Regions from separate parts of the Mesorhizobium sp. P160219 genome, predicted to be linked through region 2. Evidence: riboswitches for the same ligand, from Rfam matches in the RefSeq annotation. Region 2 holds a riboswitch; the other holds the start of a gene.
What was found. Region 2 has a riboswitch for S-adenosylmethionine ahead of metX (homoserine O-acetyltransferase MetX). Riboswitches for the same ligand answer to the same signal wherever they lie in the genome.

Region 1: it holds a riboswitch for S-adenosylmethionine, as region 2 does, so the genes downstream of both, AC3EMP_RS08070 (O-succinylhomoserine sulfhydrylase) here and metX (homoserine O-acetyltransferase MetX) in region 2, are expected to answer to the same signal.

What each region holds. Positions count from the first base shown of each region.
Region 1 is NZ_JBYNWG010000001.1:1,648,770-1,653,181, forward strand. It holds gene AC3EMP_RS08065 (ceramide glucosyltransferase) at 1-664, shown strand, start outside; gene AC3EMP_RS08070 (O-succinylhomoserine sulfhydrylase) at 676-1,866, opposite strand; SAM riboswitch at 1,924-2,001, opposite strand; gene AC3EMP_RS08075 (2'-deoxycytidine 5'-triphosphate deaminase) at 2,142-3,236, shown strand; gene AC3EMP_RS08080 (ABC transporter substrate-binding protein) at 3,338-4,108, shown strand; gene araD1 (AraD1 family protein) at 4,152-4,412, opposite strand, start outside.
Region 2 is NZ_JBYNWG010000001.1:99,505-103,916, reverse strand. It holds gene metW (methionine biosynthesis protein MetW) at 1-611, opposite strand, end outside; gene metX (homoserine O-acetyltransferase MetX) at 608-1,777, opposite strand; SAM riboswitch at 1,838-1,915, opposite strand; gene hisC (histidinol-phosphate transaminase) at 2,042-3,151, shown strand; gene AC3EMP_RS00495 (prephenate/arogenate dehydrogenase family protein) at 3,156-4,091, shown strand; gene AC3EMP_RS00490 (sugar kinase) at 4,099-4,412, opposite strand, start outside.

The DNA.
Region 1 (4,412 bases), 1.5 Mb from region 2:
GCCGATCGGCTCTCGGCCGGATGGCTTTTGGGCCGAGGTCGAATGCGCGTTCCTCAACACGCTGCAGGCGCGCTGGCAATATGCCGGCGAGGCGCTCGGTCTCGGCTTTGCCCAAGGCAAGAGCATGCTGTGGAACAAGCCGATGCTCGATACCAGTGGCGGTATCCGTGCGCTGGCCGCCGAGATCGCCGAGGATGCTGCTGCAACCAAGCTGGTCAACGGACTGGGCCTGCGCGTCAATCTCGTTGCCTCGCCTTTCGATCAACCACTGGGGCAGCGCCGACTTGCCGACATCTGGTCGCGTCAGGCGCGCTGGGCGCGGTTGCGCCGCGTCACTTTCCCGCTGTTTTTCGCACCCGAGATCCTGACCGGCGTCGCCGTGCCGTTGGCGTTGGCGCTGGTGGCGGCAGCAAGTGCCGGCGTCAGCCTGCCGGCCACGGTGTTGGCCGTGCTGGCGGCGGCCTACATTCCCGAATGCGCGCTGGCCGCGGCCAAGGGCTGGCACCTGTCGCTGCGCATGGTCCCGGCGATGATGGTCCGCGACATGATGCTTCCCGCCATCTGGGCGCGCGGCTGGCTGAGCGGCGCCGTCGATTGGCGCGGCAACACCATGATCATCGGCACCAAGGCAGCCGAGCTGGAAGAGGCTTCGTCGGGAGCGTGACGCCTCGCGGCCTACCCGGCTGCCTTCAGTGCCTGCGCAACGTCCTCCAGCAGATCGTCCGTATCCTCAAGACCGACCGACAGCCTGAGCGTTCCCGGCCCGATGCCAAGCTCGGCGCGAGCTTCGTCGCTGAGGTTCTTGTGCGTGGTGGTCGCCGGATGGGTGATCAGGCTCTTGGCGTCGCCGAGATTGTTGGAGATCAGCACGATGTCGAGCGCGTTCTGCAAGGCGAAGGCCGCCTGCTTGCCGCCCTTCACGTCGAGGCAGATCAGCGTCGATCCGCCCGTCATCTGCTTCTTGACGATGTCGGCCTGCGGGTGGTCGGCGCGGCCGGGATAGATGACGCGGGCGATTTCCGGCCGTCCTGCCAGGAAATCCGCGATCTTGGCCGCGCTTTCCGTCTGCTGGCGCACCCGAACCGGCAGCGTCTCCAGGCCCTTGAGCAGCGTCCAGGCGTTGAACGGCGACAGGCTCGGGCCGGTGTGGCGGAAATAGTCGTGCAAATTCTCGTCGATCCATTTCTTGTCCGACAGGATGATGCCGCCGAGACAGCGTCCCTGGCCGTCAATGTGCTTGGTCGCGGAGTAGACGACGATATGGGCGCCGAGCTGCAAGGGCTTCTGCTGCAAGGGCGTGGCAAAGACATTGTCGACGATCAGCCTGGCGCCGATCGAGGTGGCGAGCGCCGCCACCGCTGCGATGTCGACCACTTCCAGCGTCGGATTGGTCGGGCTTTCCAGGAAGAACAGTTTCGTGTTCGGCCGCACCGCCTTTTCCCAGTTGGCGATGTCGGTGCCGTCGACCAGCGTTGCCTCGATGCCGTATTTCGGCGCCAGCGTCTCCACCACCCAGCGGCAGGAGCCGAACAGCGCGCGCGCCGCAACGATATGGTCGCCGGCCTTGGCGCTGCACAGGAGCGCTGCCGTCACCGCCGCCATGCCGGACGCCGTGGCGCGCGCATCTTCGGCACCCTCCAGCGCGCACATGCGCTTTTCGAACATGTCGACGGTAGGGTTGGCATAGCGCGAATAGATGAAGCCCGGCTCCTCGCCCTTGAAACGGGCCTCGGCAGCCTGCGCCGTCTCGTAGACATAGCCTTGGGTGAGGTACATCGCTTCGGACGTCTCGCCGAACTGGGAACGCAGCGTTCCCCCGTGCACGAGTGCGGTCTGAGGTTTCCAGTTACGCTTCTTGGTGCTCATCGCTTTTGTTCCAGACACAAAAAAACCGGCCGCGAAAGTCGCAACCGGTCCATATGGCCTTGCGGCCCGACGGTCCTTTAGCGACTTGTTTAACGTGGCTGCAAGCCGACCGGCCAAATCACCACGGGATAACGACCCTTTAGACCTCACCTGCGCTTGCGTCAATTGCCGGCTTCATTAAGAGGTTTGTACCAGGCAGGTTCCGCAATAATATCCAGCGGTTTTGCGGCAAGAACCTGCCACAAAGAGACCGACCTTGGAGCGGAGCCAGCCTTTTGCGGCAGACAGGCATTCTTCCCGATCAGGACATTTCCGCGCTGTTTCAGTCCGGCGCGCTGAAGTCGCCGCGCGCGCTCGATGTCGACCAGGTGCAGCCGGCGAGCCTCGATCTCAGGCTCGGCGACAAGGCTTTTCGCGTGCGCGCCTCCTTCCTGCCGGGTCCCGATCATCTGGTGGCCGACAAGCTTCACCGGCTGAAATTGCACGAATTCAGTCTCGCCGAGGGCGCGGTGCTGGAAACCGGCTGCGTCTACATCGTGCCGCTGCTCGAACGCCTGGCGCTGCCCGCAAACGTGTCGGCCTCGGCCAACCCGAAGAGCTCGACCGGCCGGCTCGACATCTTCACCCGGGTGATGACCGATCGCGGCCATGAGTTCGACAAGATCGCCCCCGGCTATCACGGGCCGCTTTATCTCGAAGTCAGTCCGCGCACCTTCCCGATCGTCGTACGCGCCGGATCGAGGCTGTCGCAGATCCGCTTTCGCACCGGCAACGCGCTGTTGTCGGAGGCAGAACTGAACGAATTGCACCGGGCCGAGATGCTGGTGGCGACCGAGCCGCCCAACATTTCCGGCGGCGGCATTGCGCTGTCGATCGATCTTGACGGCGACCAGAACGGCCTGGTCGGCTATCGCGGCAAGCATCACACCGGCTTGGTCGATGTCGACAAGCGCGCCGCCCAGGATGCCGTCGATTTCTGGGAGCCGCTCTATAAGAGCGGCGCCGGCGAACTGGTGCTCGACCCGGACGAGTTCTACATCCTGGTCAGCCGCGAAGCCGTGCACGTGCCGCCGCTCTACGCCGCCGAGATGACGCCCTTCGATCCGCTGGTTGGCGAATTCCGTGTTCACTATGCCGGCTTCTTCGATCCGGGCTTCGGCCATTCGGCCTCAGGCGGCACCGGCAGCCGGGCGGTGCTCGAAGTGCGCAGCCACGAAGTGCCGTTCATCCTCGACCACGGCCAGATCGTCGGCCGGCTGGTCTACGAACACATGCTGAAGCGGCCGCAGGCGCTTTACGGCACCGATCTCGGCTCGAATTACCAGGCGCAAGGCCTCAAGCTCTCCAAGCATTTCCGCCCCGCCGGCTGAACCTTCGATCACCGTCAGGCAAAATACTTGCCTGCGCTGCCTCACCATGCTTGGCTGCCTTTCGGTGGCCGGCAAGAGAACGGCGCGCAAGGGGAACCAAAATGCAGATTTCAAGATGGATCATATCGGCAGCGGGCGCTGCCATGCTGGTGATATCGGCCGGCTCGCTGGCTGAGGCGCAGGAGAAATTGAAGATCGGCACCGAGGGCGCTTATCCGCCCTTCAACACCATCACCGCGGACGGCAAGATCGAGGGCTTCGACATCGACATTGCCAATGCGCTGTGTGCGCAGATGAAGGTCGAGTGCGAGATCGTCACCCAGGACTGGGACGGCATCATCCCGGCGCTGCAGGCGAAAAAGTTCGACGCCATCATCGCCTCGATGAGCATCACCGAGGAGCGCAAGAAACAGGTCGCCTTCACCAACAAATACTACACGACGCCGCTGGCGCTGGTGGCGCCCAAGGACAGCGACCTCACTTCCACCGAACCGGCAGCCCTTGCCGGCAAGACGGTGGGCGCGCAGGCCTCGACCACCCAGGCCGACTATGCGCAGGACGCCTATGGCAAGGCCGGCGCCGAGGCGAAACTCTACCCCACCCAGGAAGAGGCGATCACCGACTTGCAGAACGGCCGTCTCGACGCCGTCATCTCCGACAAGTTCGTGCTGATGGACTGGCTGAAGAAGGCGAGCGAAGGCTGCTGCAAGCTTGTCGGCGACGTCAAGGGCACCGAGACGCAAGCCGGCATCGCTGTCCGCCTGGAAGACACGGCGCTACGCGACAAGCTGAATGCGGCGATAGACGCCATCGTCGCCGACGGCACTTACAAGAAGATCCAGGCCAAGTATTTCGACTTCGATATTTATTGACGGTGGGCGCTGCCAATCTCCCCCCTCAAGGGGAGATTACGTCTCAAAGCGCCTTCACCGCCACCTTCACCGGCTGCTCGATCTCCAGCGGGTTGCGCAGCGGCAGGCCGAAATCCCCGGCCTCGATCTCGAACACGTCGCCGGCCTGAGTCTTGATGCCGTCGGCAAAGGACAGCGTCGCCGTGCCGAACATGTGCACATGCACGTCGCCCGGCTGGCGGAAGGCCGAATATTTGAAGTGATGATGTTCGAGATTGGCGATTGTGTGCGACATGTTCGCTTCGCCCGACAGGAACGGCTTTTC
Region 2 (4,412 bases):
CGCTTCAGCAAGAACACCGCTTGCTGGCCGAAGAAATTCCAGAACCACCATGGCATCGACAGGCCGATCTTCTGGCCGTTGCCGTCGAGCGCGGTGGCTTTCTCGACCGAAGCGCCGAGTTCCTCGACCAGATTGACGAAGTCGCGGATGGTGCAGAAATGGATGTTGGGCGTGTCGTACCAGGAATAGGGCAGGTCCGCGGTCACCGGCATCCGGCCCTTGACGAACAGCGACAGCCGCACCCGCCAGTGGCCGAAATTGGGGAAGGAGACGATGGCGCGGTTGCCGATTCGCAGCAGCTCGTCGAGCACCAGCTTCGGGTTGCGGGTCGCCTGCAGCGTCTGTGACAGGACGACGAAGTCAAAACCCTTGTCCGGATAGAATTCGAGGTCGGTGTCGGCATCGCCCTGGATGACCGAGAGGCCGCGCGCAACGCATTCATTGACGCCTCGCTGTGACAGCTCCAGCCCGCGGCCGTCGACCTGCTTGGTCTCCTGCAGGAGTTCGAGCAGCAGGCCGTCGCCGGAGCCGACATCGAGCACCCGCGACTGCGGCGGTATCAGGTTGGCCACGACTTCGAGGTCGACGCGCTGGCTGCCATTGACGCTCATGAGGCGAGCCCCCTTGCGCGGGCCGCCGAGCCGATGAAGCCCTTGATGGCGGCAAACAGTTCGGGTTCATCGAGCAGGAAGGCATCATGGCCGCGGTCGGTGTCGATCTCGACGAAGGAGACGGAGGCGCCGGCGGCGTTGAGCGCATGCACGATCGAGCGGCTCTCCTCGGTCGGGAACAGCCAGTCCGAGGTGAAGGACACCAGGCAGAAGCGGGTCTTGGTCCCGGCAAAGGCATCTGCCAACCGGCCGCCATGGTCGGCGGCGAGGTCGAAATAATCCATCGAACGGGTCATGTAGAGGTAGGAGTTGGCGTCGAAGCGGTCGACGAATGTCATGCCCTGGTGGCGCAGATAGCTTTCGATCTGGAAATCTGCGTCGAAACCGAAGGTCAGCGCTTCGCGGTCCTGCAGATTGCGGCCGAATTTCCGATGCAGGGCGGCTTCCGACAGATAGGTGATGTGGGCGGCCATGCGCGCCACGGCGAGCCCCTTTTCCGGGCGCTTGCCGTGCTCGAAATATTTGCCGCCATGCCAGTCCGGATCAGCCATGACAGCCTGGCGGCCGACCTCGTGGAAGGCGATGTTCTGCGAGGAATGGCGTGCGCCTGTGGCGATCGGCAGGGCCGAGAAGACGCGCTCGGAATAGCATGACGCCCATTCCAGCACCTGCATGCCGCCCATCGAGCCGCCGAGCACGCAAAACAGCTTTTCGATGCCGAAATGGTCGACCAGCATCAGTTGCGCCCGCACCATGTCGCGGATGGTGATGATTGGCAGGTCGAGGCCGTAGGGCTTGCCGGTGGCGGGATTGGTCGAGGCCGGACCGGTGGAGCCGAGGCAGCCGCCGATGACGTTGGAGCAAATGACGAAGAAGCGGTTGGTGTCGATGATCTTGCCGGGACCGATCAGCACTTCCCACCAGCCGGGCTTGCCGGTCACCGGATTGGTGCTGGCGACATGCTGGTCGCCGGTCAGCGCGTGGCAGACCAGGATGGCGTTGGTGCGGGCATCGTTGAGGGCGCCATATGTCTGGTAGGCGATCTGGAACGGCGACAAAAGCGTGCCGGCGTCGAGCTTCAGCGGCTTGTCAGGGCCAAAACGCAACACAGGGCTCGACGGGTTGTCGGCCTCGTTGTTGGTTTTTGTAGCGCGGAGCGCGGCCATGTGACTCTCCTTGCCCGCCGTCAGGCAATAAAAAACCGGCAATGCGATCGCAAAGCCGGTTACGTCACGCAAACGGCCCTTTAGCGAGTTGTTTAACGTGGCTGCAAGCCGACCGGCCAAATCACCACGGAACTGTTGCGTTCTTCTAGAACTCGTGCGGCCCGGCGTCAACGGCCAGCTATTGCCCGCCTCTCGACATTCGCGGCTACGGCTTGTATTTCCGCTGCGGCCTCCGGACGGAGGCATTCTCGATGGATTTGCGACATGGACAAGACAGCGGACAAGGCACGACCGACGCCCCGCGCGGGCATCATGGACATCGACGCCTATGTACCAGGCAAGAGCACGGCACCTGCCGGCGTCGCCAAGATCCATAAATTGTCGTCGAACGAGAACCCGCTCGGCCCGTCGCCGAAGGCGATCGAGGCCGCGCGCGAAGTGGCCAGCAAGCTTGATGTCTATCCCGACGGCACCGCCCGCCGGCTGCGCGAGGCGATCGCCGAGGTGCACGGCCTCAACCCGGCAAACATCATCTGCTCCAACGGTTCCGACGAGATACTTGGCCTGCTGGCGCAGACCTATCTTGCGCCAGGCGATGAGGCGATTTTTACCGAACATGCCTTCATGGTCTACAAGATCTACATTCAGTCGGCGGGGGCCAAGCCGGTTGCTGTGAAGGAAACCGAGGAGCGCGCCGACGTCGACGCGATCCTGGCCGCGGTGACGCCGCGGACCAAAATCATCTTCCTCGCCAATCCCAACAACCCGACCGGCACCTATCTGCCGTTCCAGGAGGTCCGCCGCCTGCATTCCGCGCTCCCGGGCAACGTGCTTCTGGTGCTGGACGCGGCCTATGCCGAGTACGTCAGGCGCAATGACTATGAGGCAGGTATCGAGCTGGCGGGCAGCGCGCAGAATGTGGTCATGACCCGCACCTTCTCCAAGCTCGGCCTTGGCGGCGCGCGCATCGGCTGGATGTATGGCCCACTGCACATCGTCGATGCCATCAACCGTGTTCGCGGCCCTTTCAACGTTAACGCAACAGCGATCGAGGCCGGCATTGCCGCCATCCGCGACCGCGCCCATGTCGAGCGCAGTTCGTTGCACAACGAGACCTGGCTTACCTGGTTGAATGAAGAACTGACGAAGCTTGGGCTGCGCGTGACGCCCAGCGTCGGCAATTTCGTCCTCATCCACTTTCCCGACGACAAGAAGCATTCGGCTGAGGCGGCGGACGACTACCTCACCCAGCGCGGCTATATATTGCGGCGCGTTACCGGCTATGGCTTTCCCAATGCGCTGCGCATGAGCGTCGGCACCGAAGAAGCCAATCGCGGCGTCATCGATGCCCTCACGACATTCCTGAAAAGCTGAAACAATGACTTCACCGATGTTTGAAAAGATCGCGCTGGTCGGCATCGGCCTGATTGGCTCGTCGCTGGCCCGCATCATCCGCCGCGAGGGCCTGGCCCGCCATGTCGCCATCGCGACGCGCAGCCCGACCACGCTGGCACGGGCGAAGGAGCTCGGTCTTGGCGAGAGCTACACCACCGACGCCAGGGAAGCGGTCCGCAATGCCGACCTGATCATCGTCTCGGTGCCAGTGGGATCGTCGGGCGAGGTGGCGCAAGAGATCGCGCCGGCGCTGAAAAAGGGCGCCATCCTCACCGATGTCGGTTCGACCAAGGCCTCGGTCATTGCGCAAATGCAGCCCTATGTACCGGACGGCGTGCACTTTATTCCGGGGCACCCGCTGGCAGGTACGGAGAAATCGGGCCCGGATGCGGGTTTCGCCGAGCTGTTCGAAAACCGCTGGTGCATCTTCACGCCGCTGCCGGGAACCGATCCGGCCGCGCTGGAAAAGCTGTCGGAATTCTGGCGGCGCTGCGGCTCCAACATCGACACGATGGACCCGCAGCATCATGACATGACGCTGGCCATCGTTTCGCATCTTCCGCACATCATTGCCTACAACATCGTCGGCACGGCCGACGATCTGGAATCGGTGACCAAGTCGGAAGTGATCAAATATTCGGCTTCCGGTTTCCGCGACTTCACCCGTCTGGCCGCCTCCGACCCGACCATGTGGCGCGACGTGTGCCTGCACAACAAGGATGCCATCCTGGAAATGCTGGCGCGCTTTTCGGAGGACCTCGCCTCGCTGCAGCGGGCGATCCGCTGGGGCGACGGCGACAAGCTGTTCGACCTGTTCACCCGCACCCGGGCCGTTCGCCGTTCGATCATCGAGGCCGGCCAGGATATCGACGTGCCGGATTTCGGCCGGCAGGCGGTCGAGCACCCGGTGAAAAGTTAAATCTGTTTCAGACGGGCCAGGTCGCCGCGACCATGGCCATTGCCTCGTCCCTGTTTGGCGCCCCCAGCCGGCCGCCGAAGCGCTGGCATTTGAGCGCGGCCGCCGCGCTGGCAAAGCGCAACGCCTGCTCGATCGGCATGGTTTCCGCCAACGCGACAGCAAAGGCGCCGTGGAAAACGTCGCCGGCGGCCAGCGTGTCGACCGCCTTGATCTTCGGCGCCGCGATGTGGCGCACGCATCCGGCGGACCGGTCATGCCACCAGCTTCCCGCGGCGCCGCCGGTCACCGCGACAAAGGCGTCTGTGCGGCTGGCGAGGTCGG